One region of the Pseudoxanthomonas sp. YR558 genome, then DNA from elsewhere that is predicted to be linked to it. Evidence: predicted binding sites of a transcription regulator. Region 1 holds the regulator's gene; each other region holds the start of a gene.

Region 1 (10,468 bases):
GTCTTGGAATTCATGGCAATACCCTGCCCAATCCACTGGCATCGATCTCGCGCGCGGCACGCGCCAATGCCTCGCCATCCACGTCCGCATCGAATCCGATACGGAAATGCACTTCGCCATCCGGCGTGCGCGAAGAATGGATGGACGACAAACTGACGCCATGCTGTTCGAACACGTGCAGCAGCGCACGCAGCGAGCCGGGCCGATCCTGCGGGAGGTGCACGCTGAGCGCTTCGCGCCCGGCGAGGTCCGCCAGCAGGTACCCGATCCGCTCATAACTGTAGTTGCTTTCCGCGAGCATCGCAGCGCCGATCGCGTCGTGGTTGTCGGAGAGGAATTCCCGGCGGAACGCAGCGCGTGCCGCATCGCTTCCCTCCCCCACCAGTTCGGCCATGCGCCCGATCTGCCGACCCAGCGACGCCAGCACGTCGCCCGCGTAGGGGTTGCCGAACTGGATGTCTTCGTAGATCGCGGGGTTGAGCGACAGGATGCGGGCGATGATGGCGGCATCCATTTCGAACGACGCCGAGCGGAACGGCATCAGCGCCGCCAGGTCGCCGGTGTGCACGGCTTCGTTGCGCAGTACGCCGGCTTGCGCCAGATGGGTGGCATGGACCATCGCCTGTACCAGCGCCATCACGCGGTCATGCTGTTCGGGCGTTGCCTGCACGCATTCGGCTTCCAGCGCGGCAAGCAACGATGCGACCCAGGGTCGCCAGGTCTCTAGCCGTGCCTCGCTGACCACCATCACCCTGCCTTTCAGGGTTGGTGCCTTCGGCGGTGCGGTCATCGGATGCAGGCCCACGACCTCGGCCCGCGAGGCGAGCATCGCGGCGATGGGCGCCGCCTTGATGGAGGTCACGTCCAACCACAGCCGACCCGATTCCGTGCCGCCTGCGATATCGGCGTAGCGCGCGATCAGGGCCGCCGTGTGGCGGATGGGCGCGCAGAACACAAGTACGTCGGCGCGCGCGACCAGTTCCACCTCGTCCACGCTTGAGGCATCGGCCGGATCATGGCCGATGACCTCCAGACCCATCCGTGTGCGGAAGAACCGCGCCAACCATTGCCCGTACGCACCGGCGCTGCCGACGATGCCGATCAGCGGATGGAGGGCGGGCGTCACGCGTTGCACCGGGCAATGCTCACTGCTGCACCGCTCCTTCCCCGGTCAGGTAGACCACCTGCGCGCGCAGGTCGGGCATGATCTTGCGCATGACCCGGGCGAAGCCGTCGTTGTACTCCGGCGAGCACACCGGGCCCGGCGTGCGGTCGTCCAGCGTGCGCCGTACATGCAGGCGTGCGCCCTCCTGCCGGAACGTTGAGACGTAGCTGAGCGTACCTTCGCGCACACTGACGTCCTTCGGTACGGCGACGATCCGCATCGATGCCGGAAACTCGAAGGTGTACTCCTCATCCGAATGGTAGGCACCACAGCTGCTCTCGCCCGCCGGCTGGTCCGGATCGCCGAGTTGCGAGGCGACCAGCATGGAGACCGGCGTGAAACTGAGGAACCAGGGCTGCACCTGGAAGCCGCCGCTCGTCGGAAGCATCCGGTCGACTTCAAAGTCCGCATCCATGTTGAACGTTTCCAGCATCGGCACGGGGTCGTCGTACGTCACCTTGCCACTCGCGTTCAGCGCGTTCCCGCGGAAGTAATTGCGCACCAGCTTGTCGGCATCGCTGGCGCCGACGTTGCGGAACTGCGCACGCGCCGCCACTGCCATGCGTCCGCTCAACTCGACCCGCTGCGATCCCTTGATCGAACCGTCCGGTTGGATCCGGAGGGTCGTGCGCAGCTTCTGTGATTCCGAACCCACCTGCGTCACCGGCGTGGTGGTGCCGTCGCGATGCCCGTCCACCAGCAACACCGGCTTGCCTGCCGCACCGTCCGGCAGGCTGCCGAAGGGCACCGTCGCCGCGGTGGAGTCCACGTAAAGATCCAGGCTGGGGATGTAGTTGATCACGTGGTTGACGACCGACGCGACCGGGATGTCCGGCAACGTGTATGTACCGCCGGCGTTGATGAGCGCCTGGGTGCTGTCGATGCCGCGCGCTTTTAGCAACGCCTGCAGCAGGGTCGCATGGTCTTTGCAATCGCCCATGCGGTTGTCGAGCACCACGTCCAGGTCGCGCGGGACCACCGCGCCCAGGCCGATGCAGTTGCCTGCATAGGTGATCTTCGTGGAGACCCATTCGTAGAGTTTCTTGGCGGTCTCACGCGGGTCCTTGCTCTTGCCCACGATCTCCGCGGCGAGCGTGCGCAACCGGGGGGTCAGCGCGGCCTTGGCGTTGGCCGGGCCACCATAAGCTGCGGCGATGTCGACGTAGCTGGCGAAGGTGGAAAATGCGTAGCCCGGATAGCGATCGGCGGTGAAGACCGTATCGCGCAGGCTCTCGCGGTCGACCGGCTGGCGGTTGCTCCATTGCCAGCGCACGATCCGGCGGCCGTCGCGGGTTTCTACGGCGGGCTGCGTCATCTGCCAGTTGCGCCACGTCGCCTGCATGGCCTCCGGCGCGTCGATGGTGACCTTGACGTCGCCGTAGTACGCCGCCGGGCTGTAGTTGCGGATCACCGAGAAGTGGCCCGGGAACATCGGCTGCGTTGCGGTCACCCGGTAGGTGAACACCGTGGTGTCGCCGACAGCGAGCTCCGGGAACACGACGGTGAGTGTCGTCTGGTCGGAGTAGATCGGCGAATCGCCCTCCCGCCCCGAACTGCTGCTGACCTGGTAGTTGCCACGCGGCACATCGACGCGGCGGCCGTCGGGCTTCAACGTATAGGCCTCGACTACCTCGGCCTTCTGGATGCTGGTGCTGTAGCTGACCGACGCATCCTTGGCCGCCTCCAGGGCGCTGTCCTTCAGTACCTTGATCGCGGTTTCCTGTTCCTGCACGAAGCTGCCGTCGGCATTGAGCACGAAGCGCGTCGACTCGCGCTCCACCTGCAACGGCCGGTCATCGGCCGCCCATGCGGGCGCCATGACGACCAGTGCCAACCATCCCCACCTCTTCCCCATGTTCATGCGCACGCGATCTCCCTTCTTCGTGGACGTGAATGAAAACGGCCCCGGGGTCGCCGGGGCCGTCGCAGGATGCCACAAGCCGCGCGCAGGCGCGGGCGGCGGGATGTCGCGGGGGCTCAGGACGTCATGCGGTCCCAGAAGCCCTTAACGCCATCGAGGAAGGTGGCGGATTTGGGCGAATGCTTGCGCGCTTCGTCGCCGACGAACGTGGCTTCGAATTTCTCCAGCAGCTCGCGCTGTTCGGTCGTCAGGTTGACGGGGGTTTCCACCACCACGCGGCAGTAGAGATCGCCTTCGCTGCGGCTGCGGACCGACTTCACGCCCTTGCCGCGGAGGCGGAACAGTTTGCCCGTCTGCGTCTCGGCAGGCACGCGGATCTCCGCCTCGCCGTGCAGCGTGGGCACGCGGATGGTGTCGCCCAGCGCCGCCTGCGAGATGCGGATCGGCACCTCGCAATGCAGGTCGTCGCCATCACGCTGGAAGATGTCGTGCTCGCGCACGCGCACTTCCACATACAGATCGCCCGGGGGTGTGCCGGGCGGGCCCGCCTCGCCCTCGCCGGTCAGGCGGATGCGGTCGCCGTTGTCCACGCCCGCCGGGATCTTGACCGACAGGACCTTCTCTTCCTCGACGCGACCGGCGCCATGGCACTCGGTGCAGGGATTCTTGATGGTCTGGCCACGCCCGCCGCAGGCCGGACAGGCCTGTTGCATGGCGAAGATGCCGCGCTGCATGCGCACGTTACCGCGACCGCCGCAGGTGCTGCAGGTCTCGACCTTGCCGTCCGCCGAGCCCGAGCCTTTGCAGGGCTCGCAGGCGACCAGCGACGGGATCTCGATGCGCTTCTCGACACCCGCAACCGCTTCCTCCAGGTCGAGCTCCATCACGTAGCCGACGTCGGCGCCACGCCGCGCGGCACGCGCGCCACCGCCGCCGAAGATGTTGCCGAAGATATCGCCGAAGATGTCACCCATGTCCGGGCCGCCGGGACCGCCGGCGCCGCCCATGCCGTGCTCGAACGCGGCATGGCCGTGGGCGTCGTAGGTACGGCGCTTGGCCCCGTCCGACAGCACTTCGTAGGCTTCCTTGCATTCCTTGAACGCCGCTTCGGCCGCGGCATCGCCAGGATTGCGGTCGGGATGGTGCTTCATCGCGCAACGGCGATAGGCCTTCTTCAGGTCTTCGTCGCTGGCGTCGCGGGCCACGCCCAGGACTTCGTAGTAATCGCGCTTGCTCATGTGCTGTCTGGCTGGTCTCGCAGGGTCGCCGGATGGCAAAACGGGAGGCCGTGGCAGGCCACGTCTCCCGTTCGCCGCATCCCGTGGGCCGGGATTACTTCTTGTCGTCCTTCACCTCGGTGAACTCCGCATCGACCACGTCGTCGGCCGGCGCAGAGGGACCACCCGCGCCGCCGGCACCCGGCTGCTCGCTGGAAGCGGCCGCCGCGTACAGCGACTGGCCGGCTTCTTCGAGCGCCTTGGCCTTGGCTTCGATCTGGGTCTTCTCGTCGCCCTTCATCGCCGACTCGAGCTCGGCGATCGCCGACTCGACGCGACCGATCACATCGCCCGGCACCTTGCTGCCATGCTCGGTGATGGCGCTGCGGGTGGCGTGGATCAGGCCGTCGGCGTGGTTGCGCGCCTGGACCAGCTCCTGGAACTTCTTGTCTTCCTCGCGGTGCGCCTCGGCATCGGCCACCATCCGCGCGATCTCGTCCTCGGACAGGCCCGAACCGGCCTTGATCTCGACCTTCTGTTCCTTGTTGGTCTTCTTGTCCTTGGCCGACACGTGCAGGATGCCGTTGGCGTCGATGTCGAACGACACTTCCACCTGCGGCATGCCGCGCGGCGCGGCATCGATCCCGGACAGATCGAACTTGGCCAGCGACTTGTTGAAGCGGGCCTGCTCGCGCTCGCCCTGCAGCACGTGCACCGTCACCGCGGACTGGTTGTCCTCGGCGGTGGAGAAGGTCTGCGAGGCCTTGGTCGGGATGGTGGTGTTCTTCTCGATGATCTTGGTGAACACGCCACCCAGCGTCTCGATGCCCAGGCTCAGCGGGGTCACGTCGAGCAGCAGCACGTCCTTGACGTCGCCGGCCAGCACGCCACCCTGGATCGCGGCGCCCAGCGCCACGGCCTCATCGGGGTTGACGTCCTTGCGCGGTTCCTTGCCGAAGAACTCTGCCACCGCCTGCTGCACCTTCGGCATGCGGGTCTGGCCACCGACGAGGATGACTTCGCCGATGTCGCTGGCGCGCAGGCCGGCGTCGTTCAGCGCGATGCGGCACGGCTCGATCGTCTTCTTCACCAGGTCTTCGACCAGCGCTTCCAGCTTGGCGCGGGTCAGCTTGATGTTGAGGTGCTTCGGGCCCGAGGCGTCGGCGGTGACGTACGGCAGGTTCACTTCGGTCTGCTGCGAGCTGGACAGCTCGATCTTGGCGCGTTCGGCGGCGTCCTTCAGGCGCTGCAGGGCCAGCGGATCCTTGCGCAGGTCGATGCCCTGGTCCTTCTGGAACTCCTCGACGAGGTAATCGATGACGCGCTTGTCGAAGTCTTCGCCACCCAGGAAGGTGTCGCCGTTGGTCGCCAGCACTTCGAACTGCTTCTCGCCGTCGACATTGGCGATCTCGATGATCGACACGTCGAAGGTGCCGCCACCCAGGTCGTAGACGACGATCTTGCGGTCGGCGCCGCCTTCACCCTTGTCCAGGCCATAGGCCAGTGCGGCCGCGGTGGGCTCGTTGATGATGCGCTTGACGTCCAGGCCGGCGATCTTGCCCGCGTCCTTGGTCGCCTGGCGCTGGCTGTCGTTGAAGTAGGCCGGCACGGTGATGACGGCTTCGGTGACGGTTTCGCCCAGGAAGGCCTCGGCCGTCTTCTTCATCTTTTCCAGGATGCGCGCGGAGATTTCCTGCGCCGACAGCTTCTTGCCGTCGTTGGTCTGCACCCACGCATCGCCGTTCTCGTGCGCGATGATGTCGTACGGGACCAGGTCGAGGTCCTTCTTCACTTCGGCGTCGGTGAACTTGCGGCCGATCAGGCGCTTCACCGCGTAGAAGGTGTTCTTCGGGTTGGTCACGGCCTGGCGCTTGGCCGAGGCGCCGACCAGGACTTCGCCGTCCTTGGTGTAGGCGACGATGGAGGGCGTGGTGCGGTCGCCTTCCGAGTTTTCGATGACGCGGGCCTTGCCGCCGTCCATGATCGCCACGCACGAGTTCGTCGTGCCCAGGTCGATGCCGATGATCTTGCCCATGATGGATGTCGCTCCCTAGCGAATGCTGATGTTGGACCCGGCGATCGGCCGGGTGGATGGTCCCGATATAGGGGTGCGATGGCGCGGTTCAAGCGCCGTCGCGAGGCCGTTCAGTCGTGCTTGGCCACGACCACGAGGGCCGGGCGCAGCAGGCGGCCGTTGAGCACGTAGCCCTTCTGGAACACCTGCACCACGCTGCCCGGCGCCGCGCCGGGCGCGTCGGCCTGGCTGATGGCCTGGTGGTGTTCGGGGTTGAAGGCTTCGCCGGTGGGGTCCAGCAGGGCCAAGCCGTTGTCACCGGCCACCTTCAACAACTGCTTGAAGGTCAGTTCGAGGCCATCCTTGAGCGGATTCGGCTCGGCACCAGCCGCAGCCAAGCCGGCGTCAAGGCTGTCGAACACGGGCAGCAGGTCGCCCAGCAGACGCTCGTTGGCGAACTTGCGGGCCTGTTCGATATCGCGCGCGACGCGCTTGCGCTGGTTCTCCAGGTCGGCGCGCTCCAGCAGCGTGGTGGCGCGCAACTGGTCGAGCTCGTTGCGCAGCGTTTCCAGCTCGGCCAGCAGAGCGGCGTCGGTATCGGGGGACTCGGGCGCGTCGCCCGGCGTGGTGTCGTGATCGTGCGGTTCGTTCATTTCGGTTCCCTGGCGGCAGGTCCAGCCGCCCAACCGGGAACCTATGGGGCCGGCGTTTCCGGATTCAAGGCTGCCCCGAGGACATCGGCGGCAGCCTGGACCACGGGAATCACCCGGTCATAGGCCATCCGCGTGGGCCCGATCACCCCCAGCACGCCCAGCACCTGGCCACCCGCCATGTAGGGCGCAGTCACCACCGAGACGCCATCGTGCGGGGCCAGGCCGGTGTCTTCACCGATGAAGATGCGCACGCCCGGCGCATGGATCGTCCGCTCAAGCAGTTGCAGGATCTCGCGCTTGCGCGCGAACGCCTCGAACAGGTCGCGCAGACGCTCCAGGTCGGACAGCTCCTGCACGCCCATCAGGCGGGTCTGCCCTGCCAGGACGACGTCATCGTTCGGGGGGGTCAGCGCCTGTTCGGCCAGCTCGATGGATTCGGCCAGCAGCCCTTCCATCTCGGTCTGGGCGCTGCGCAGGTCGCGCAGCAAGGTGGAGCGGATGTCCGCCAGCGGCCGGCCGGCGAAATGGGTGTTCAGATAATTGGAGACGCGCTCCAGCTCGGAACGTTCATAGGATCTGCGCGTTTCGATGACCCGGTTCTGCACATCGTTGTCGGCGAAGACCAGGATCGCCATCACCCGCTTGCCATCCAGCGGCACGAAGTCGATATAGCGGAAGGCGAACTGTTCGCGCCGCGGCACGCTGACCACGCCGACGAAGTGGGTCATTGCCGACAGCAGCTCGGACGCATTGCCCAACAAGGCCTGGGTGCCGGCGCCACTGGACAACTCGGAGCGCAATCGCGCCACCTCGCCCTCGCCCAGCGACTTCACCTGCACCAGACTGTCGACGAACACCCGGTAGCCCTGCGCGGTAGGAATGCGGCCGGCGGAGGTGTGCGGCGAGCTCAGCAGCCCCACTTCTTCAAGCTCGGCCAGGATGTTACGGATCGTGGCCGGGCTGACCTCCAGGCCCGCGTGCCGGGCCAGCGTCTGCGACCCCACTGGCTCACCGTCGCGGATGTAGCGCGAAATCAGCGTGCGCAATAGGTGGCGGGCGCGTGGGTCCAGCGGGGGCGACGTCGACGACATGCCGCATAGATAGCGCCAACGCGGAGGCGCCCGCAAGCACCTTGCTTGCCGTCTCGGCCGGTGCGACGCCGGAGGGCGAGCATCGCGCGCCTTCGAACCGCCATCGCCCGGCCCTACACTATCGCCATGCTGACCCATCTCGCGATCAAGGATTTCGCCGTCGTCCGCGCTGCCGAACTCGAGTTCGGCGAGGGCATGACCGTCATTTCGGGGGAAACCGGCGCAGGCAAGTCCCTGCTGGTGGACGCGCTGGGCTTCCTGTCCGGGTTGCGCGCCGACAGCGGCGTGGTCCGCCACGGCGCCGAACGCGCCGAGCTTTCCGCCGAGTTCCAGCCCGTGGCCGGCTCGCCCGCCCTCGCCTGGCTGGCCGACCACGAGTTGGACGACGACGGCCAATGCCAATTGCGCCGGGTCATCCGCGCCGATGGCGGCTCCCGCGCGTGGATCAACGGCCGCAGCGTCACCCTGTCCCAGTTGACCGACCTGGCCGGCCGCCTGGTCGAAATCCACGGCCAGCACGAGCACCAGGCGTTGCTGGCCCGCCACAGCCAGCTGGAACTGCTCGACGCCTATGCAGGCAACCAGGCCGAGGCGCGCGCCGTCCGCGATGCTGCGCGTCACTGGAATGCGCTGTTGGGCGAACGCGAGCAGCTGTCGGGCCAGGGCGACGTCTCGGACCGCATCAACTATCTCGAGCACCAGCTCGCCGAACTCCAGCGCGAGGACCTGGCGCCCGTCGCACTCGAAGCCCTGGTCGCCGGCCATCGCCGCCAGGCGCATGCGGCCGGCCTGATCGCGGCGTGCGACGCCGCACTGGTCGGCCTGTCGGGCGACGACGGCCCGTCGTTCTCGCGCCAGTTGCAGCACACCCGTGCGGACCTGGCCCGCCAGGTCGAACACGAACCGCGGCTGCGGGGTGTCGACAACCTGCTGGAGAGCGCAACGATCCAGATCGAAGAAGCCCTAGCGCTCCTCGGCCAGGTGCGCGATGACCTGGATGTCGATCCCGGCCAGCTCGACGAGCTCGAGCGCCGCCTGGTGCGCGTCCACGATCTTGCGCGCAAGCATCGCGTCCCACTGGACGGCCTGCAGGAGCAGCACGATCGGCTGGCTGCGGAGCTGGAATCCCTGCGTGGCGCCGGCGAACGCCTGCTCAAGCTCAACGACGAGATCGAAGCCGCGCGCACGCAGTGGCGCACCACCGCTGATGCACTCAGCCGGACGCGGCAGCGCGCCGCCAAGGCGCTCGGCGACACCACCAGCGCGCTGATCGCCGAACTCGGCATGGGCGGTGGGCGCTTCGAAGTGGCGCTGGAACCGCACGACGGCGAACGGCCCGACCCGTCAGGCGCCGAGCGCACCGAATTCCTGGTATCGGCGAACGCCGGCCAGCCGCCGCGCCCACTGCGCAAGGTCGCTTCAGGCGGCGAACTGGCCCGCATCTCGCTCGCTATCGAAGTCGCGGCGCTGGGTCTGGACGCGGTGCCGACGATGGTCTTCGACGAAGTCGATACCGGCATCGGCGGCGCCGTCGCCGAGATCGTGGGCCAGAAGCTGCGCGCGCTCGGTGCGCAGCGGCAGGTTCTGTGCGTGACCCACCTGCCGCAGGTCGCCGCGCAGGGCCACGCGCATTACCGCGTCAGCAAGGCACCCGTGGATGGAATGACGCAGAGCGCCGTCGAGAAGCTGGGCGCGAAGCAGCGTGAAGAGGAACTGGCGCGCATGCTGGGCGGCGTGGAAGTCAGCAAGGAAGCGCACGCGGCAGCGAAGCGGCTGCTCGCCAACGCGGTCTGAATTCCGTTTTCTTAGGGGATCTCGAACTAGCGCTTCTTGCGCACGTAGAGCACCAATGAGTGCTCTTCCAGCTCGTAGCCGTGTTTGGCGGCGATCTCGCGCTGCAGCTTCTCGATCTCGCCGCTTTCGAACTCGATGATCTTGCCGGTGTCCACGTCCACCATGTGGTCGTGGTGTCCACCACGATCCAGCTCATAGACGGCCTGGCCGCCCTCGAAGTTGTGCTTGAGCACCAGCCCCGCCGCCTCGAACTGGGTCAGCACGCGGTACACCGTCGCCAGACCGATCTCGTCGCCGTGCTCCAGCAGTTGCCGGTAAATGTCTTCCGCGCTGAAGTGATGCTGATGGTTCTTCTGCTCCAGCAGCTCAAGGATCCGCATGCGCGGATGGGTGACCTTGAGGCCGACTTTGCGTAGATCCTGCGATTCCATGGCGTCTCCGTTCACTCTCGGTTTAGCGCCAGCTGCCTGAAGCTCGGTTGCGGCGGTCCGTGTGAGTGTATCATCGGCCCGGTTTCCCACCGTACCTGTCCCATGCGCAAATTCCTGCTGGTTGCCGTCCTCGCTTCCGCCACCGCTGGCTGCGGCATCCTCTACAAGCAGCCGATCTACCAGGGCAGCCTGCTCGAGAAGACGTCGGTGGACCAATTGCAGGTGGGCCAGAGCAAGCAGCA
Region 2 (10,468 bases), on a different contig from region 1:
CTGCCCGGTGACGCGCCGCAGCGCCTTCTCGCCGGTCCCGGCGCGGATTGGGTACTCGTGCATGCGCCCGTCCACTGGACGCTGCTGTTGACGGATCCCGCAGAGCGCCGCGGCCTCGCGGCGCCTCTGCTGCTGCCCGTCGCCCTGCCGATGGACCGCCCGATGCTGCAGCGACTCTCGACGCTGCTGCAGTGCGCGCCGCACCCGTGCGATCGCGAAGCAGGACGCGAACTCGCCGGCCTGGTACTGGCAGCGCGCCGCGCGCAGGCACGCGCCGCGGACTGGGTAGAGCGCGCCTATGGTCGTAGCGAGCGGCACCGGCGCGCGGTCGTCGCACGCCTGCTGACCGCACGCAACCGCATCCTCAACGCGCCGTTCGATGCGCACGACCTCCGCGCACTCGCCGAGGCCGCACGCTATTCGCCCTCTCACTTCCTGCGCTCGTTCCGTGATGTGTTCGGAATGACGCCTCACGACCTGCTGACCCAGACACGCTTGCTGCGCGCCTGTGCGCTGATCCAGGACGGTCGGCTGGCCATCTGCGAGATCGCCGCCAGCGTGGGCTACGAGAGCCGACATGCGTTCTCGCGTTCCTTCAAGCGCGCCACCGGCCTTACCGCGACGCGCTTCCGCACGGCCGGCGGCGTACGCTGAGCCTTCGAAACACGAAATCACGATAGAGGTCCCTGCCCATCACGATGACGGGCATCGCTGCGCGCGCGCATGGCGGGACACTGACCCCACAAGCACGCATCGCAACCCGACTGCGCACCGGGCGTCTCTCTCCCCGGTGCGTTCTTTTTTTTTGGATAGAAGAAGGCCGCGCCCTCACGGACGCGGCCGGATCGACGGCGGCGGACGGCGTCAGAACTTCTGCTGGTACTTCAGGTAAACGAACCGTCCGATGTCGTAACCGCCATAGTACGAATAGCCCGAGTTCGGTTGCGAATACATCGGCGGTCCGTAGCGTTCGAACACATTGTTGGCGCCGAACGAGATCGTTGCGTTCCAAGGTGCCTGATAGCGGACCTGCACGTCATGGAATGTCGTCGAGGGACGCTCGTGCAGCCGGAGGATCCTGCCTCCGGTCCACGGGGCGCTGTAGGTGGGCAGGCTGCAGATATCGTCGAGCGCGCAGCGCTCCTTGAGCCCGGAGTAGTACCGCATGCCCCACGACACGCCCCAGCTTCCATGCTCCCACCCGAGGTTGAGGTTGGAACGCACGCGGAAGTTGGCGCCCGTGCCGATCGACAATCCGTTCAACTGCTGCGGCGGGTTGTCCTCGAGCGCGTCGGTCTTCAGTTCCAGCTTGCTGATGTACGTGCTCAGCCAGCTCGCGCTGAAGGTGCCCCACGGCGTGGCCCGACGATAGTTGACGTCGAAGTCGAAGCCCTCGGTCTCCACATGACCCACGTTGATCGGCGTGGTGACGAACGACAGGATCTGTCCGGTGGCCGCGTCGCGCTCGAAGCGCGAACCCGTCGATGCATTGCAGCGCGCCTCGATCCCCCGCAGGTAGCAGTCGTCCAGCACCTGGGTTTCGGTGTCGGCCACGATGGTGTTCTCGATGCGGATCGTCCACCAGTCCAGCGACAGGTTCAGCCCCGGCGCGAACGACGGGCTGAACACCACACCCAGCGTCATCGATTCGGACGTCTCCGGCGTCAGGTCAGGATTCGATCCCGATACGAACGGGATCGGCGTCTGCGTGCCGGGCCCGTTGGCGATGCCGTCGGCGTCGTTGGCGGGCTGGCGGAAGTCCGATGGAACGTCCTGCAGGCAGCGTGCATTGCCGCGCGCGGCGCCGAACGAGGTATCGCAGGGATCGGTGTAGAACGAGAACGTCTGCGAGGCACCGCCGTACAGGTTGCTGACATCCGGTGCGCGGAACCCCTCGGCCCACGTGCTGCGGACGAGCAGCGAATCCACCGGCTTCCACTTCAAGCCCAGCTTGCTGTTGGTGGTGTCGCCGAAGGTGTCGTAGTCCGAGTAGCGTGTCGCCGCGCTGAGCGTCAGTTCCTGTGCGAGAGGGAGATCGGCGAGCAGCGGCACCTGCACTTCGGCATACACCTCGTCGAGGCTGTAACCGCCCGACGTGGGCCCCGCGGCGAGATCGGTGGAACCACCCGATTGCGCCAGCGCATCGGGCGAGAACTCCCCGTATTCCTTGCGGTGTTCGATGCCCAGCGCAATGGCCAGGTCGCCGCCTGGCAGCGTTGCCAGGGTGCCGGTGATGTTGGCGAAGTAGTCCTGCGTCTTCGTCATCGAGATGGCCTGCCCGACCGGGAAGATGAACTGCTTGACGGCCGGGTCCGTCGCCGAGCCATCGCCTGGGTCGCCGTAGCCGAACGGAAGCAGGGGATTCCATGGCGTGCATTCCCCCTGGCTGGTGCCCAGCGGGATCGGATTGTCCGGCGTCCCGCACTGGACCACGCCCTGGCTGTTGAGGAACGACGGGCCCACCGCCATCCGCACGGCGGCCAGGTTGAGATTGCCGGTGCCCACCTGCACGCCCTTGTTCTGGTTGTAGAGATAGCCCACATCCCAATCCCAACTGCGGCCGGCGAGGTCGAAGTAGCCCGACAGCGCGCCGCTGAAGCGATAGGTGGTCAGCGAAAGCCGGTTCTCGCGCGGTACCTCCCAACCACGGCGGGTGAAGTGCACCGCGGTGGGATCCGCATCGCCACTCTGGTTGCCGACGGGGTTGTAGTAGCTGTCGATCGACATGGGCGTGTCGAACGCCTGCGACGAGTACGGATAGCCCGCATTGCGCGAGAACGAAGCACGGTCGGTATAGAGCATGTCGCCGGTGAAGCGGATCCGCTCGCTGAGCTGATGATCCAGGTTGACGAACACCGACTTCCGTTCGATGCCAGCCAGCAGTGTCGACTGCTGGACCGGCAAGGAGAAGTCGATGTCGTTGTTCAGCGCTCGGTAGCTGTCCAGGTCGCGTGGATCGAGTCCGGGCGTCTCGCGTCGCAGGGTGAAGCTGCCGCGGTCCGGCACGATCAACCTGCCGTACTGGGTAGTGCCGCTTTCGCCTCCAGGACGCGGCGCCCTGCCCTCACCCAGCGGGTAGCGGCTCGCCGAGAACCAGCGGTCGATCGCCCACACCGGATCCTCTTCCGTGTATTCCGCGCCGACGGTGACCGAACCGCGATCCGTGCCGAAGCCAGCGACCAGGTCCAGCACCGTGCGCTGGCCATCGCCCTGGGAGTACTGCCCGCCGTAGACACTGGCCTGCATGCCGTCCACGTTGCGCCGGGTGATCAGATTGACGACACCGGCGATCGCATCGGAGCCGTACAGCGTGGAGGCGCCGTCTTTCAGCACTTCGATGCGTTCGATCATCGCGGCCGGGATCTGCGAGATGTCCTGGAAGCCGCCGGTGGTGATGCCCAGTCGTTTTCCGTTGACCAACACCAGGGTGCGATTGGGGCCGAGGTTACGCAGATCGATGTAGGCGCCACCCACCGCTTCGCCCGCCGCGAGCGGCGTGGTGCGGCTCACGGCTGGACTGCCGGCGCTGGTGATGTTCTGCAGGATGTCGGCGACGGAGTTGAAGCCTTGCTTCTGGATCTCTTCGCGCGAGATCACCAGCACCGGCGCGGCGGTTTCCACATCCACCTGGCGGATGCGCGAACCGGTGACCTGGATGCGGTCCAGTGTGGTGGGTGCCGCGCTCGAAGGCGTCGGCGCGTCCTGTGCGTGCGCCGCGGTCGCGGTGGCCGCGCACGCGATCAGGGCGACGCGGATCGCATCGCGCAATGCATGTCGTTTCATCTGAATCCCTCTCCTCGATGGCTGTCGTTCGCGTGGTAGTCGGTGAAAACATCGTTAAGCACCGAAGTTCGTACGCTACGGAGCGGGTCCGGCGGAAAGGTGTCCCGCGCACGGCTTTGCAGGAACGCTTGTTGCGGTATCGCGAGGCGGATATCGCGAAAAACAAAAGGCCCCGCATCGCTGCGGGGCCCTTCTTGGAACGGTGACGCGGGAAGCGGGACTTAGAAGTCCATGCCGCCCATGCCGCCCATGCCACCGCCGGCCGGCATCGCCGGCTCGTCCTTCTTCGGAGCCTCGGCCACCATCGCTTCGGTGGTGATCATCAGGCCCGCGATCGAAGCGGCATTCTGCAGCGCGGAGCGCGTGACCTTGGTCGGGTCCAGGATGCCGAACTCGATCATGTCGCCGAACTCGCCATTGGCGGCGTTGTAGCCGAAGTTGCCCGATCCGTCCTTCACGCGGTTCACGATCACCGACGGCTCTTCACCGGCGTTGGTCACGATTTCGCGCAGCGGGGCTTCCATCGCGCGCAGGGCGATCTGGATGCCGTGGTTCTGGTCTTCGTTGGCGCCCTTCAGGGTGCCGATGGTCTGCAGCGCGCGGATCAGCGCCACGCCGCCGCCCGGGACCACGCCTTCTTCCACCGCCGCACGCGTGGCGTGCAGGGCGTCTTCGACGCGGGCCTTCTTTTCCTTCATCTCGATCTCGGTCGAAGCACCGACCTTGATCACGGCCACGCCGCCGGCCAGCTTGGCCACGCGTTCCTGCAGCTTCTCGCGGTCGTAGTCCGAAGAAGTCTCTTCGATCTGCGCCTTGATCTGCTTGATGCGCGACTGGATGCGCTCGGCATCGCCGGCGCCGTCGATGATGGTGGTGTTCTCCTTCGAGATCACGACCTTCTTCGCACGACCCAGGTCGTTGATGGTGGCCTTCTCGAGCTGCAGGCCGACTTCTTCGGAGATCACCGTGCCGTTGGTCAGCGTGGCGATGTCTTCCAGGATGGCCTTGCGACGGTCACCGAAGCCCGGCGCCTTGACGGCGGCGACCTTGACGATGCCGCGGATGGTGTTGACCACGAGGGTGGCCAGCGCTTCGCCTTCCACTTCCTCGGCCACGATCAGCAGCGGCTTACCGGCCTTGGCGACGCCTTCCAGCACCGGCAGCAGTTCGCGGACGTTGGAGACCTTCTTGTCGTGGATCAGGATGAAGGGGTCGTCGAATTCGACCTGCTGCGACTGCTGGTTGTTGATGAAGTATGGCGACAGGTAGCCGCGGTCGAACTGCATGCCCTCGACGACGTCGAGTTCGTTCTCCAGGCCCGAGCCTTCTTCAACGGTGATCACGCCTTCCTTGCCGACCTTCTTCATGGCCTCGGCGATGATGTCGCCGATGTTGCTGTCGGAGTTGGCCGAGATCGTGCCGACCTGGGCGATCGCCTTGTCGTCGGCGGTCGGCTTGGAGAGCTTCTTCAGCTCTTCGACGGCGGCCTTCACGGCCTGGTCGATGCCGCGCTTCAGATCCATCGGGTTCATGCCGGCGGCGACGGCCTTGGAGCCTTCGCGGATGAACGCCTGCGCCAACACGGTGGCGGTGGTGGTGCCGTCACCGGCGTTGTCGGAGGTCTTGGACGCGACTTCCTTCACCATCTGCGCGCCCATGTTCTCGAACTTGTCGGCCAGTTCGATTTCCTTGGCGACGGAGACGCCGTCCTTGGTGATCGTCGGGGCGCCGAAGCTCTTCTCGAGCACGACGTTGCGGCCCTTCGGGCCGAGGGTGGCCTTGACGGCATTGGCGAGGATGTTCACGCCGCGCACCATGCGCGTACGGGCGTCTTCACCGAAACGGATATCTTTGGCTGCCATGTGCAACTCCAGGAATATTGAGAGTGGTTCGTGCGGCGGGCGCGGGGCCCGCCATCAAGAGGATTGCGGTGACGTGGGCGGCGGCGCGGAGCCGCCGCGCGCGATCAGCCGAGGATCGCGAGGACGTCGTCTTCCTTGATGATCTTGTACTCGACGCCTTCGGACTTGTACGCCGAACCGGAGTACTGGCCGTAGATCACCTTGTCGCCGACCTTGACCTTCGGGGCGCGGACGGCACCGGTGGCCTCGATGAACTTGCCTTCGCCGACGGCAACGACTTCACCCTTGGTGGGCTTTTCCTTCGCGGCGTCGGGAATGATGATGCCGCCGAGCGAGGTTTCTTCGGCTTCGATCGGCTTGACCACCAGGCGGTCGTACAGCGGCTTGATATTGCTCATGTCAATCCTCTTAAGTGATTGATTGGACTGGGAAAGGGGTAGCGATGTTAGCACTCGCCTCAAGGGACTGCCAACGCCGCGGGTACAAAAACCCGGCCAAGCCGGGATGCAGGGGATATTGGGGGTGCCGCAGGGCTTTCAAGGGCGGGTGCGCATCTTTGTCGCAGGGGCCCGCCCGGGCGGGTCTGCAATAATCGGCGGCCCATGCCTGTCTTCCTGATCCTGTCGACCTGCCCGGACGCCGACACCGCCCAGCGGCTGGCGCGGACCCTGGTGGAGGAGCGCCTGGCGGCCTGCGTCAGCCTGCTGCCCGGCCTGCTGTCGACGTACCGATGGCAGGGCCAGGTAGAGCAGGCTGCCGAGGTCCAGCTGCTGGCCAAGACCCCGGCCGACCGGCGCGACGCCCTGATGGCCCGGCTGGCGGAACTCCACCCGTATGAACTGCCGGAAATCCTGGCGGTCGAAACCGCCGCCTGCCTGCCCGCCTATCTGGACTGGGTGACCGCGGAAACCCGCACCGACGCCCGACCCGAGTGACCCGATGACGCCGATCCGCACCCTGCTCGCCTTCCTGCTGCTGTTCCTGGTCTCGCTGCTGGCGCCCGCCGCCTCGGCCGCGATCACCCAGGACGACCTGCTGCCGGTGGACGACGCCTTCGTGCTGACCGCCACCGCGCCGGCGCGCGATCGGATCGAGATCCGCTGGAAGATCACCGACGGCTATTACCTGTACCGCCACCGCACCGGGGTGGACGCCGATACCGGTTTCGCCGCGCAGCCGCTGCAACTGCCCAAGGGCAAGGCGTACCGCGACGAATTCTTCGGCGATGTCGAAACCTATCGCGGCGAACTGGTCGCCACGCTGCCGGGCCGACCTGCAGCCGGCACCGACAGCGTCAGCCTGAAGATCAAATACCAGGGCTGCGCCGATGCCGGCATCTGCTATCCGCCGCAGACGCGCACGCTGAAGGTCGCGCTGCCGCCCGCCGAGGACGAGGCATTCGTGCCGCTAGGTACCGGCGCGACCGGTGGCAGCCTGCTGGGCCCGAAGCCGCAGACCGGCACGGATGCCCTGCCGATGCCGGCCGAACAGGCGTTCGCCTTCGAAGCCATCGCTTTCGACGGCAACCAGCTGCTGCTGCGTTTCACCCCCGCGCGCGGCTATTACGTGTATCGCGACCGCACCTCGATGGCACTGGAAGGCGCCTCGGGTGTCTCGCTGCAAGCCCCGCACTGGCCGAAGGGCGTGGCGCACCACGACGAGCATTTCGGCGACGTCACCGTGTACTTCGACCAGGCCGAAGTGCCGGTGCCGCTGAAGCGAGATCGCGCCAACGCACTCAACGCGACGTTGCGGGTGACGTTCCAGGGCTGCCAGACCGACGGCATCTGCTATCCGCCGATGACACGCCGCGTGAAGCTCGCCATCCCCGCCGGCACGGTGACGCCCGCCGACGCGGTAGTGAGCGAAGCGCCGGCCGTCGTGGCACCCGTGGCCACGCCTGCCGATACGCCGGCAGAGACGACGACCGAGGAAGCTCCCACAACAACCACGAATGTCGAGCGGACGCGTCCGCCCAAGAACGTGGTTGCGAATACCAAGGGCTACGGCTCCATCTCGCTGTTGACCGCCTTCGCGTTTGCGCTGCTGGGCGGCCTGGTGCTCAACCTGATGCCGTGCGTGTTGCCGATCCTCTCGTTGAAGGCGCTATCGCTGGCCGAGAGCGGCCGCGGCGGCAACGATGCTCGCCATCGTGCGCTCTGGTACACCGCCGGCGTGCTGGTCAGCTTCATCGCGGTCGGCGCGATTGCGATCGCGCTGCGCTACGCGGGTCAGGCGCTGGGCTGGGGTTTCCAGCTGCAGCAACCGTGGGTGGTCGGCGTGCTCGCCTACATCATGTTCGCCGTGGGCCTGAGCTTGTCAGGCGTTTTCACTGTGGGTCATCGCCTTGCAGGCGCGGGGCACGGCCTCGCGACGCGCAGCGGCCCGGCCGGCGACTTCTTCACCGGCGTCCTCGCCGTCGTCGTGGCCAGTCCGTGCACCGCACCGTTCATGGGTGTTGCGCTGGCCTATGCGTTCACGGCGCCAGGCGTGCTGGGCTTGCTGGTGTTCGCGGTGCTCGGCCTCGGCCTGGCGTTGCCGTTCCTGCTGATCGGTTTCGTACCCGCGCTCGCCAACCGGCTGCCGCGCCCGGGCGTGTGGATGGAAACGCTGAAGCAGGTGCTCGCCTTCCCGATGTACCTCACTGCGGCGTGGTTGCTGTGGGTGCTCGGCAACCAGCGCGGCGTCGATGCCATCGGCCTCGCGCTCGCAGGCCTGGTCGTACTGACGCTCGGCTTGTGGTGGTGGCAGCGCCTGCAGTTACGCGCCGCACCGCTGCAACGCGTGCTCGCCGGGCTGCTGGTCGTCGCATCGGTGCTGCCCCTGGTCGTCGCACATCGGATGCCGAAAGCCTCGACGCTCACCCCGCGCAGCGATGACCATGTGGCCTACTCGGCCGAAGCGCTGGGCAGCTTGCGTGCGGAAGGCCGCATCGTCTTCGTCGACATGACGGCCGATTGGTGCGTCACCTGCAAGGCCAACGAGAAGGCCGTGCTCAACACGTCCGCATTCCGCGACCTACTGACGGCCCACGACGCCGTGATGATGACCGGCGACTGGACGAACGTGGACCCGGCGATCACCGCCTTCCTCGAAGAACACGGCGCGGTCGGCGTACCGCTGTACGTGATGTATCCGCGCGGGGGTGGTGCGGGCGAAGTCCTGCCGACCGTGCTGACCCAGGACGGCATGCGCCAGGCCTTCGAGCGCGCCGCACGATGAAGGCCACCACATCACGCGTGCTGCTGGTGGCGGCGGCCGCGGGCGGCTTGGGCCTGCTGGCCAGCCTGTGGTTCAACGGCAATCCCTTCTGGCGCACGCAGGTGGGCGAACGCGCGCTGCACGCGGCGACGAACGCCACGGCGCCCGCGCCACCGGCTGGCGTCACGCCTGCGGGCATCGGCGACCCCATGCCGGCCATCGCGTTGCCGGGACTGGATGGCGCCATCGTCGACCTGCGCGCGCGCTATGCGGGCAAGCGCTTGCTGATCAACGTCTGGGCGAGTTGGTGCGGGCCGTGCATCGAGGAGATGCCGGAGCTCGACCGCTTCGCCGCTGCGCAGGGCGACGACGGCGTGCAGGTGATCGGACTCGCGCTGGACACGCCCGAGGGCGTGCGCGACTTCACTGCGAAAATCCCGGTGCGCTACCCGATCGTGCTCGATACGCCAGGCCCGGCCGACGCCAGCGTCTGGCTGGGCAACGCCAAGGGCGTGCTGCCCTACACCGTACTGGTGGACGCCGATGGCCGCATCGCGCGCCAGAAGATCGGCCCGTTCACCCACGGCGAAATCAGCGGCTGGGTCGACTGAACCCGCAGGCGCCGCACGCGCCTCACTCCTCTTCTTCTCGCGCCTGCCGCTCGCCTGGCCGCACGCGTCCACCCTTCGCGCCGATGCGCGCCATGTGCGCGCGATCCTGGCTGACCTTCGCGCCGCCCTTCTTGCCTGCCTCGCGCGCATCGTCGCTGCCGAACTGATGCGCGCGACCACGCTTCTGCGCCGCGCGACCGCCCTTGCTCGCGATCTCCTTGCGTTGCTCCGGCGTGAGCAGCGCGAAGCCCCACTTGCGCTTCTTCTCAGTCATCACGTCCATCCACGCAAGCGGACGCAACCGTGTGATACGTAGCGTGCGATGCGATGAGCGCGTGAACGTCGTTCATGCACATGACTCGATGTGATCCAGTGCACGCATGCCCACATCACTGGCTTGTTGCTGAAGCGGACTCAGCAGAAATGGTCGCGAGGGCGTCGCAGTCCTTATGATCGGGGCACACAAAAAAGAACGTCCGCGTTTCTCCGCGAAGAACCACGTTGCGTCCGTCGACGACGGACCGGATCGCACCCTGCGATCAACTTTCCCCCCGTGCAAGCGAGAAGGCTGTCCCCATGACCAAGGCTGTCCCGATGAAACTTCCCGACGATTTCCAGTGGGTGGAAGCAACGCCCGACGACGACTGGAGCGGTGCGCGCCTGGATCTCGATGGGCATCCCGTACTTGAGGTAGCCGCATGCCGCGGCGGTTGGCTGGTCGTCGTCCTGATGGACGATCCGCGGCAACCACAAGCCAACGTCGCGGTGCGATCGATCCCCGCGGGCATGCGCTGGTCGGCGCGATGGGCATTGGCGCGCACCGATCGCCTACGTGTGCTGGCTTCGCGGCGCAACGCATTGCGTCCCGTCGGCGAGGCGCAGCCGTCACCCGGCCTGACGCTGGTTCCCCGCGCGCAACCATATGCGCGCGAGGAAGAAACGTTGGATGCGTGATCCGCATCGGCCCACGATCAATTGCCGCGGTCGAAGTTGTACTGCGCCGAGGCCGCG
Region 3 (10,468 bases), 1.5 Mb from region 1:
ATGCCATGGAGCTCGCATTGACGTCGGACGATGCGTTGCGCATCGCGAAGGCCGGCAAGCGCGTGTCATTCATCAGTATGGAGAATGCCGCACCGCTGGCCGCTGATCCGAGTTTGCTGGAGGTCTATCACGGCCTCGGCCTGCGCATGCTCGGCATCACGCATGTGTTGAACAACGATTTCGGCGACTCGTCCACGGATGCGAAGGGGCCTGAGTGGGGCGGCCTGAGTCCCGCCGGTAGAGCGCTGGTGGCCGAGGCGAATCGCCTGGGTATCCTCCTGGACGCATCCCACGCCAGCGACGCAGTGTTCGACCAGTTGCTCGAGGTGTCCCGTGCGCCGATCGTGTTGTCGCATACCAGCGCGGACGCGGTATTCGATCATCCTCGCAACATCGACGACGACCGGATCCGACGCCTCGCCAAGAAGGGCGGTGTCATCCACGTGAACGCGTTCGGTGGCTATCTGGTCAGCATTCCCAAGGTGCCCGAGCGCGAGGCCGCGCTCGATGCGCTCTCGGATAAGTATGGGCCGGAGAGCAGGCTGTCCGTCGAAGCCGCGCCTGTGTATCTTGCCGAGCGCCGGGAGATCGAAGCGCGCTATCCGGTGAGGCGCGCGACGCTGGACGACTACATGTCGCACCTGCTGCACATCATCAAGGTGGCGGGCGTGGATCACGTCGGTGTGGGGGCGGACTGGGATGGCGGCGGTGGCGTGGAGGGAATGGAGGATGTGGGCGCGCTGCCGCTCGTCACGGCGCGTTTGCTCGCCGCGGGCTACGGTGAAGATGATGTCCGAAAGATATGGGGCGAGAACCTGCTCAGGGTGCTCCGCGAAGCGCAGTCGGTGGCGGAGCCCAGCGCGAAGCCCTGACCAGTATTGGCGCCCTGACGGCCCGCCGAAATCCGGCAGGATGTACGTGCGTTCACTCGCGTAGAGAAGGCGCGCCTGTCGCTGGAACAGGAGTTGTTTCCATGGACGAATCGATCACGCCGCGCCGCTTCGTTGAGGCGTTTACGTACGACATCCCGAAGCACTGGTTGCCGGGAAACGAAGTGGTGTCCTCGCTGCTGAATGCCTACACGGTGCTGGTGCCGGCCAATGAAGCGTTTTACATCCGCACGTTGAATGCGTGCCTGCCGCGCATCACGGATGAATCCCTGCGCAAGCGGTGCCAAGCCTTCATCCGTCAGGAAGCCCAGCATGGCGTCGCACACAAGCGCTATTGGGACAATCTGGATGCGCAGGGCTATGCCTACAGAGGCTTCGAGCGGATCGTGGACCGCGCCATCTTCAAGACGATGGATCGCTGGGCGCCGCTATGGCTGCGCGCGTCGCTGGTCAGCTGTGTCGAACACATCAATGCGTACTTGGGTTACGAGTTTCTGTCGCAGGCCATGCTCGAAAGAGCAGATCCGCGAGTGAAGGACTTGATGGAGTGGCATTTCGCGGAAGAGATCGAACATCGTGCGGTCGCCTTCGACCTGCTGCAGGCGATTTCTCCGAGCTATCCGGTGCGGCTTGCGGGTGCGGCGACGACGGCCGCGTTGTTCTACGTGCTGATGACGGGCCTGGCGGTGGCGTTGCTGGTCCAGGATGGCGCGTTCTGGCGCAGGGCCACTCTCCGCCAGGCTGCCGCCCATCTGGGATCGAACCACCACATGGGCCGTCGCACGATCGGGCACTTGTGGGACTACCTCCGCCCCGGGTTCCATCCATCGCAGTTGGGCGGCGACGGCCTCGCTGCTGCCGTTCTCGCGAGGCAGGCGACAGCGCACCCCCCTGTGGTTGTCGCGATGGCGGCAAAAGCTGAATGAACGCCTTCCATCTCCAGGCTGCTTCCGGGCATCAAGGTTCGAATTCGCCAACTATTTGAAAGCCAATGGAAATTTCTGCGCCCCGCGGGTCCCTGGGATTGTTGCACCGGTGGGACAAAGGGAACTTCCCATGTGGTTAGCAGTCGAACCCCCCGACTGCTAACATCCTTGCCCATGAACCAGATCACCTCCACCACCGCCCTGGTCCCCAACAATCTGCCGATCCCCAGCGCCCTGGGTTCGCTCGACGCCTACATCAGCGCCGTGCACCAGATCCCGGTGCTGTCGGTGGAAAACGAGCGTGAGCTCGCCAACCGCTACCGCGAGGATGAAGACCTCGACGCCGCGCGCGAACTGGTGCACTCGCACCTGCGCTTCGTCGTGCATGTCGCCCGTGGCTACAACGGCTACGGCCTGCCGCTCGGCGACCTGATCCAGGAAGGCAACATCGGCCTGATGAAGGCCGTCAAGCGCTTCGACCCCGACATGGGCGTCCGCCTGGTGAGCTTCGCCGTGCACTGGATCCGTGCCGAGATGCACGAGTTCATCCTGAAGAACTGGCGCATCGTGAAGGTCGCCACGACCAAGGCGCAGCGCAAGCTGTTCTTCAACCTGCGCAAGTCCAAGACCCGCCTGGGCTGGATGAACGCGGAAGAAGTCAGCGCGATCGCCAAGGACCTCAATGTGTCCGAGCGCGAAGTGCTTGAGATGGAGTCGCGTTTGTCGGGGCGCGACATCGGCTTCGATGCGCCGTCCGACGAAGACGACGATCACGCGCCGCCGTCGCCGGCCAGCTACCTGGTCGCACGCGATGAGGATCCGTCGCAGGCCTACGAGCGCGCCGACAGCGAAGACAACCAGCTCGAGCTGCTGCGCGAGGGTCTGGCGAATCTCGACGACCGCTCGCGCGACATCATCAAGCGTCGCTGGCTGGATGGCGAAAGCAAGGTGACGCTGCAGGAACTTGCCGACGAGTACGGCATTTCCGCAGAGCGCGTGCGCCAGGTCGAAGCCAATGCGCTGAAGAAGATGAAGGCCCTGTTCGCCGCCTGACACAGGCACCGCAGGCCAAAGACGAGAGGCTCCGCAAGGAGCCTCTTTGCGTTTTGGCGGATTCATCCGCTGCCGAAAGTGTGATCCACTACGCCGCAGTCCGTACCGGACGACGACATCACAGGAGCAGGGCATGCGGTGGGGGAAACAGGGGCGTTGGATCGTGGGGCTGGCTTGGCTCGTCGTGGGCACCTGCGCCATGGCGACGAACGAAGCATGGGCGCGAGGCGCTGATGGAGCGAAGGCGGCGGATGCGCAAGGCCGCATCACCTTCGGGATCGATCGCGAGGAATACGACGCGCAGGCCCGCGCTGCGATGCAGGTGGACCCGATCGTGGCCAAACACCTGGGTGCGATCCGCACGGTGTCGCTGGACGAGCCTGCGAGCATGGACGAACCGGGCCCTGACGTCCTGGTGTTCGACGTGATGGGCAGCCGAGGCAAGGGGCGCGTCACTGCACGCTTCATCACCGTCAGCCCGACCGAGGAAGTCCTGGGCCCCGGCACGCTGGTGATGGCGGATGGCACCACGCACGACATCGACGGAAACGCCGATGCGCTCGCCGCGGAGGCCGAACACGACCACGCGCACGACGATGAAGCGGCGCTCGCGGAAGGCAAGGACATCTTCACCCGGCAAGCGCGCGAGGCCGCGCAGCGGTATCCGCTCGTGCAGGAACACATCGGCCGGATCGACACGTTCACGATGAACGAAGTGGCTACCGGTGCGGCGGCCGGCATGAACGCGTTCGTGTTCGACCTCGTTGGCAGCAAGGGGCGCGGAACGTTGGAGGCCGACTTCATCACCGTCAGCGCCGACACCGAGCGCCTGGGCAAAGGCGTCCTGACCTTGCAGGACGGTCGCCGCCTGCCGTTCGAAGGCGAACCGCGTGGTGTGGAGGAGCCCGAGGACGATGAGGCGGACACGTCGCTGTTCGGCGACATGCAGGACAACATTTTCACCCGCCAGGCGCGTGCCGCGGCGCAACGCTATCCGCTGGTGCAACAGCACATCGGCACGCTGTCGTCGTTCGAACTGGACCTGACGGCCAGCAGCGAAGCGGAAGGCGCGGATGAGTTCGTGTTCGCGCTCGCCGGCGACAAGGGACGCGGCCGCTTGCTGGCCGAGTTCATCACCGTGGATGCGGACACCGAACGTCTCGGCAAGGGCGTGCTGACCTTGGCGGACGGGCGCGAATTCGCGTTCGAAGGCGAGCCGCCGACAGCGAGCGAGCAGGCATCGTCCCGCGCGGACACCGGGCGTGGCGACATTCCCGAGACTTTCGCGCAACAGGACGGAATCTTCGTCCTGCAGGCCAACGCCGCCATGCAGGCGCATCCCGTGGTGAAGCGCCACATCGGCGATATCCGTGAAGCGGCCTTCGATCGTGAAGCGTCGTGGGCGGCGGAAGGCGAGCGCTACATCTTCGATCTGAAAGGCAGCAAGGGTGCCGGCCGGCTGGAGGCCGAATTCATCACCGTGGACGCGGACAGCGAGCGCATCGGTGAGGGTGAACTGGTGATGGCGAACGGGAAGCGGTACCCCCTGGGCGACGAGTAAACCGCGCAAGATCCGGATAGCCGGATCGCCCGTGCGACACCAACATGGCGTCACTTCCACAGGAGTGACGCCATGTCGTTCGTGATCCGGGGCCTGTCCCCCGCCCCTTTCCTGCCGCTGTTCGCGCTCGACGATGCCGCGCTGGCGGCGCGCAACATCCGCCGCGTCGTCGCGGATGCCGACCATGGCTTCCCGTGTCGCGTCACGCTGCAGGATGCGCGCCGGGGAGACGCCCTGTTGCTGCTTCCCTATCTCCACCATGATGTCGCCGGGCCGTATCGCGCCAGCGGTCCGATCTTCGTCAGCGAAGCGGCCCTGAAGGCGTCATCGGTGGAGTTCCGCGACGCGTTGCCGCCTACGTTTCCGCGGCGCCTGCTGTCGCTGCGCGCTTACGACGAAGAGGGCGTGATGCGCGATGCCGAGGTGGTCGAAGGCACCGATGCACTTCCCCACCTGAAACGGCTGCTCGATCTGCCGGGCGTCGCCTACCTGCACGTTCACAACGCGCGTCGCGGCTGCTATGCCTGCCGCGTCGATCCGGTCTGATCTTCGTCTTTACCGAGGATGATCCGCGCGCCGCGCTGGTAGCTCCAGTACGCCCAGAACCAGTTCAGCAGCACGACGAGCCGGTTGCGGAAGCCGATCAGGAAGAACACGTGCGCGGTAAGCCAGAACCACCAGGCGAGCAAGCCGGAGAACTTCAGCCGGCCGAAGTCGACGACCGCGGCCATGCGTCCGATGGTGGCGAGGTTGCCGAAGTCGCGGTAGCGGAAGGCGCCCGGTGACGGACGTCCCGCCAGTCGTGCGCGCAGCACCTTCGCCACGTGCCCGCCCATCTGTTTCGCGGCGGGCGCGACACCCGGCACCGGACGACCGTCGGTGCTGAGGGAGGCCAGGTCGCCGGCCACGAAGATGTCCGGGTGGCCGGGTACGCTCAGGTCGGGCTCCACCGCCACGCGTCCGGCACGGTCCAGCGGCACGCCGAGCGAGCGCGCCAACGGCGATGCAGCGACACCGGCGGCCCATACGACCGTCTTCGCGGGAACGAAGGTATCGCCGAGCCGGTAACCGTCGTCGTCGATGTGGCTCACCGGCGTTCCGGTCGCCACTTCAACGCCGAGCCTTTCGAGCTGCCGGCGCGCCTGCTCCGACAAGGCCTCGGGAAACGATGCCAACACGCGTGGCCCGGCTTCCACCAGGCGCACGCGTGCCTGCGAGGGATCGATATGGCGGAACTCGTTCTTCAGTGTGTGCCGCGCGATCTCGGCCAGCGTGCCCGCGAGCTCGACGCCAGTCGGGCCGCCGCCGACGATGGCGAAGCTGAGCCAGGCCGCGCGTTTCTGCGGATCGCTTTCCGCCTCTGCACGTTCGAAGGCGAGCAGCAGGTGGCGGCGCAGTTGGAGCGCGTCGTCGAGCGTCTTCAAGCCCGGTGCGTGCGCGGCCCATTCGTCGTGACCGAAGTAGGCATGCGTCGCGCCGGTGGCCACGAGCAGGTAATCGAAGGCGAGGGCGCTGCCATCGGCGAACACCACCTGCTTGTCCTGGGGCGCGATCGACGCGACATCGGCCAACCGTACTTCGACGTTCTGCTGCTTGCGCAGGATGTGCCGCAGCGGCGCGGCGATGTCGGGTGCGGACAGGCCCGCAGTCGCCACCTGGTACAGCAGCGGCTGGAAAAGATGATGGTTGTGCCGATCGATCAGGGTGATGCGGACGGGCGCTCCGGCCAACGCGCGCGTGGCCCAGAGGCCACCGAAGCCGCCGCCGACGATGACGACGTGGGGAAGTGCTGCCTGCATGCCCTGTTCTCCTGTCACCGCAGGCGATTGTCGCATGCCGTCAGTGCGCGTCGCGGTCGATCAGCGAGGTGCGCCGGGTGTCGGGCATCCACAGGTACACCAGCAGCGAGCACGCGATGCAGGCAGTGACGTACCAGTAGAAGCCGGTTTCCATGCCGGCCTTCTTGAACCACAGCGCGACCATGTCGGCAGTGCCGCCGAAGGCCGCCACGGCGAGCGCATACGGCAGGCCTACGCCCAGTGCGCGGATCTCGACCGGGAACATTTCCGCCTTCACCACCGCATTGATCGCGGTATAGCCGCTCAGGATCACCAGCGCCGCCATCACCAGCCAGAACGCGTGGCTGGCGCTCTGCACGTTCTGCAGCTGGCTGAGGATCGGCACGGTGAACAGCGTGCCCAGCACACCGAAGGCGATCAGGATGCGGCGCCGGCCGATGCGGTCCGACAGCGCGCCGACGACCGGTTGCAGCAGCATGTAGAAGAACAGCGTGGACGCGTTGATCAGGCTGGCCGTCTCCGCCGCCATGCCGGCGCTGTTGACGAGGAATTTGTGCACGTAGGTCGTGTACGTATAGAACGCCAGCGTGCCGCCCATCGTCAGGCCGACCACGGCCAGCACCGCGCGCGGATGCTGCATCAACGCCCGCAGCGTGCCTTGCGACTGCTGGTGCGTAGCGCTCGCGTCGGATTCGCTGCGGGCGAACGATTCGGTTTCCACCATGTTCCGGCGCAACCACAACGCGACAAGCGCCGCCACGGCGCCGATCGCGAACGGAATGCGCCAGCCCCAGTCGCGCAGTTGCTCGTCGGTGAGGAAGACGCGCTGCAGCGCGATCAGCACGCCGAGTGCGACCAGGTGGCCCATTACCAGGGTGACGTACTGGAAGCTCGACCAGAAACCGCGGTGCTCGCGGGTAGCCATTTCGCTCAGGTAGGTGGCCGACGCGCCGTACTCACCGCCGACACTGAGCCCTTGCAGCAGGCGCGCCAGTACCAGCAAGACCGGCGCAGCGACGCCGATGCTCGCATAGCCCGGCGTGCAGGCGATGATGAGGGAGCCCGCGCACATCATCACCACCGACAGCATCAACGCGCGCTTGCGGCCGTGGCGGTCGGCGTAGCGGCCAAGCAGCCAACCGCCCAGTGGCCGCATCAGGAAACCCACCGCGAAGATCACGGCGGTCTTCAGTAGCTGGCTGGTGCGGTCGCCGCCGGGAAAGAACACGTCGGCGAAGTACAGCGAGAACGCGGCGTAGACATACCAGTCGTACCACTCCACCAGATTGCCGACCGAGCCGCTGAAGATGCTGCGCAAGCGGCGGGCGGGCGTCATCGCATCGGGTGGCGTGGGCGTCATCAGTAGAGGTCCATGGGATCCACGTCGAGCGACCAGCGCGTGCGGCGCGCTTCGGGCAGCGCGTGGATCTGCGGAAGGGCGAGGTCGAGCGTGCGATGCAGCGTGCGGCGTTCGGGCGAGGAGAGCAGCAGCTGCACGCGATGCAGACCCGCGCGCCGCGGCATCGGCGCAGGCAGCGGGCCGTGCAGTTCGAGCGTGGCGTCCTGTGCGCGCAGTGCCTGCTTGGCCGCCTGCAGGAACTGCTGCGCCGCATCCACGTGCTGGGCTTCGGCGCGCAGCAGCGCGAGGTGCGCGAACGGCGGGAAGCCCGCCATGCGGCGTTGCTCGAGTTCGGCGTCGGCGAAGGCGTGGTAACCGCCGTTGATGAGCGTATCCAGCAACGGATGGTCAGGATGGTGCGTCTGCAGCCAGACGTCGCCGCGCTTGCCGGCGCGTCCCGCGCGTCCGGCGACCTGGATGAGCTGTTGCGCGAGTTTTTCGGTCGCGCGGAAGTCGGTGGAGAACAGCCCTTCGTCCACGCCCACCACGGCCACCCGGGTGAGGTGCGGAAGATCGTGGCCCTTGGCGAGGATCTGCGTGCCGACCAGGATGCCCGGGGCCTCGCCCAGCTTCGCCAACTGCTGCGCCAAGCCGTCGCGCTTCTGCGTGGTGCTGCGGTCCACCCGCAGCACCGGCACGTCCTGGAAGGTCTCGGTGAGCAGTTCCTCGAGCCGTTCGGTGCCGATGCCCTGCGGCTGCAATGCGAGGCCACCGCAATCCGGGCACGCCAGCGGCGCGGGCTGGCGCGCGCCACAGTGATGGCACTGCAGCCGTTTGCCGGCGCCATGCACGGTCATGGACGCATCGCAGCGCTTGCAGTGCGCGCTCCAGCCACAGTCGTGGCAGAGCAGTACGGGTGCGTAGCCGCGTCGATTCTTGAACACCAGCGCCTGGCCGCCGGCGTCGACGGCCTGGCGCAGCGCCTGCAGCGTGTCGGTGAGCAACCCTGCCTGCTGCGGGCGCTTGCGCATGTCCAGCACGCGCACGCTGGGTGGCTGGGCTTCGCCAGCGCGCTGCGACAGACGCAGATGGATATAGCGGCCGCTGCGCGCGTTGTGCAGCGTCTCCAGCGAGGGCGTCGCACTCCCCAGCACCACCGGCACGTCCAGCGCCTTGCCGCGGACGAGGGCGAAATCGCGGGCGTGGTAGCGGATGCCATCCTGCTGTTTGTAGCTGCCGTCGTGTTCCTCATCGACGACGATCACACCGGCGTCGGGCAGCGGCGTGAACACCGCCGAGCGCGTACCGACCACCACCCGCGCCTCGCCGCGCAGGCAGGCGGCCCAGGTGCGGGCGCGCTCGCCATCGTTGAGGCCCGAATGCAGCGCATGCACAGGCACGCCCAGGCGGTCGCGGAAGCGCGACAGGGTCTGCGGCGTCAGGCCGATCTCGGGCACCAGGACCAGCGCCTGGCGCCCGCGTGCCAGGCAGTCGGCGATCGCCTGCAGATAGACCTCGGTCTTGCCGCTGCCGGTCACGCCGTCCAGCAACAGCGCACCGAAGCCGCGGGTGGCGACGATGGCATCGACGGCAGCGCGTTGCTGTTCGTTGAGTGGCGGGCCTGCGCGGGGCACGGGCGTGGGTGCGGACACCGGCACGGCCACGCGCTCCGCCAATCCGCGCTTGGCCAGGGCGCGCGCGGTCGCGCGGCCTTCGTCCAAGTGCAGGTCCAGCACGTCCTCGTCCAGCGGGGCCATCGCCAACAGGTCCGCCAGGCGACGCGGCCGGCTGCCGGCGCGCAGGCGATCGAGCTGGGTCCGCCCGGTCTCGGTCAGTCGCCAGTGCCAGGCGTGGGTGTCGGGAAGGGGTTCGCCCTGGCGGAGGACGGTGGGTAGCGCCGTGGCGAAGACCTCGCCGAGCGGGGCGTGGGTGTAGCGGGCCAGCCAGTGCAGGGAGTCCAACAGTTCTCCGTGCACGAGCGGCGCGTCGTCCAGCACCCCCAAGGCCTCGCGCAGCTCGGGCACGTCCTCGGTACGGGGCTCGACCGATGCGACCACCCCCACCAGCTCGCGGCTTCCGAACGGCACGCGGACCCGCTTGCCGATGTCGGCGGGGGTCGGCGCATGGCCGGGCGGCGGCAGGTAGTCGAACGCCTGCGGCAGGGGCACGGGCAGGGCGATCCGCAGGACGGGGGAGGGTGGCATCGGCTGCAGTTTATCGGTCCGCTCGGGCGAGGTCAGGTCTTGTGCAGTTGCACCGTTCTCCTGCCAATTTCTTGACGAAATTCACGCAAGTGCCCATCCCGTAAAGGGAAATGGGTTTATCCACATCCGCTGTGGATAAATCTGTGCATGGCGCTGATGCTTCACGGCGCGATGACGTCCCTGCAAGCCTTCCAGTCAGGTTGGCGAAAAAAGCGCCATCCTTATTATTTCTTTCAATATCAATAGTTTGTGCGTGAAACCCAGCTGAAACATGGCGCCCGACAAGGCGCCCGCCGGGGCTCGTGACGGTTTGGTGACCGCTGTGCACAACGCATTTTCGTGGAAACCCTTGTGCCGCCTTGGAGAGCAGGTTCCGACGCGCTGTCAAGCGTCCATACGGCCCCGCAGGCTGTCTATGATCAGACCGTCGAACCCCGGTTTTCGCATGACCCCGAACCATCCGCCAGAACCCCCTCCCGCCGCCCTGGCCGCCTTCCTTCGTGGCTGCGAACGGCGCGGTGCGGTCTTCGCTGCACTCCAGTGCGGCGACACCGAGCGCGGCGACGTGGCGCTGGCGGCGGCGCTCCGGGCGTTCCGGGCCCACGCGGCGGAGTTGCCGATGGCCGCGTGGCCGGCGCGATTCTGGAGCCTGCTGGTCGCGGCCCCGCCGTTGCGCGCGGAATCGCCCGTCGCCCA

Evidence for each region. The regulator HrcA, encoded in region 1, represses chaperone genes, less so after heat shock. The targets are predictions, from matches to a motif close to TTNGCACTCNNNNNNNNNGAGTGCNAA.
Region 2: the regulator HrcA is predicted to act here: its motif matches at 6,091-6,117, upstream of BM365_RS12890 (co-chaperone GroES).
Region 3: the regulator HrcA is predicted to act here: its motif matches at 1,953-1,979, upstream of rpoH (RNA polymerase sigma factor RpoH).

The regions. Positions count from the first base shown of each region.
Region 1 covers NZ_FPCI01000001.1:421,234-431,701, forward strand. Annotated here, with positions in the region: gene BM365_RS01880 (MOSC domain-containing protein) at 1-14, opposite strand, end outside; gene BM365_RS01885 (prephenate dehydrogenase) at 11-1,126, opposite strand; gene BM365_RS01890 (DUF3857 domain-containing transglutaminase family protein) at 1,146-3,026, opposite strand; gene dnaJ (molecular chaperone DnaJ) at 3,143-4,264, opposite strand; gene dnaK (molecular chaperone DnaK) at 4,359-6,278, opposite strand; gene grpE (nucleotide exchange factor GrpE) at 6,389-6,910, opposite strand; gene hrcA (heat-inducible transcriptional repressor HrcA) at 6,952-8,001, opposite strand; gene recN (DNA repair protein RecN) at 8,128-9,795, shown strand; gene fur (ferric iron uptake transcriptional regulator) at 9,822-10,226, opposite strand; gene bamE (outer membrane protein assembly factor BamE) at 10,329-10,468, shown strand, end outside.
Region 2 covers NZ_FPCI01000002.1:288,613-299,080, reverse strand. Annotated here, with positions in the region: gene BM365_RS12905 (helix-turn-helix transcriptional regulator) at 1-654, shown strand, start outside; gene BM365_RS12900 (TonB-dependent receptor) at 865-3,789, opposite strand; gene groL (chaperonin GroEL) at 4,005-5,645, opposite strand; gene BM365_RS12890 (co-chaperone GroES) at 5,750-6,043, opposite strand; gene cutA (divalent-cation tolerance protein CutA) at 6,248-6,580, shown strand; gene BM365_RS12880 (protein-disulfide reductase DsbD family protein) at 6,585-8,867, shown strand; gene BM365_RS12875 (TlpA family protein disulfide reductase) at 8,864-9,457, shown strand; gene BM365_RS12870 (KGG domain-containing protein) at 9,480-9,740, opposite strand; gene BM365_RS12865 (hypothetical protein) at 10,034-10,411, shown strand; gene BM365_RS12860 (polysaccharide biosynthesis/export family protein) at 10,429-10,468, opposite strand, start outside.
Region 3 covers NZ_FPCI01000001.1:1,934,796-1,945,263, reverse strand. Annotated here, with positions in the region: gene BM365_RS09095 (dipeptidase) at 1-872, shown strand, start outside; gene BM365_RS09090 (metal-dependent hydrolase) at 974-1,816, shown strand; gene rpoH (RNA polymerase sigma factor RpoH) at 1,991-2,869, shown strand; gene BM365_RS09080 (hypothetical protein) at 3,003-4,430, shown strand; gene BM365_RS09075 (DUF1203 domain-containing protein) at 4,503-4,976, shown strand; gene BM365_RS09070 (NAD(P)/FAD-dependent oxidoreductase) at 4,949-6,229, opposite strand; gene BM365_RS09065 (MFS transporter) at 6,270-7,589, opposite strand; gene BM365_RS09060 (primosomal protein N') at 7,589-9,772, opposite strand; gene BM365_RS18155 (hypothetical protein) at 10,218-10,468, shown strand, end outside.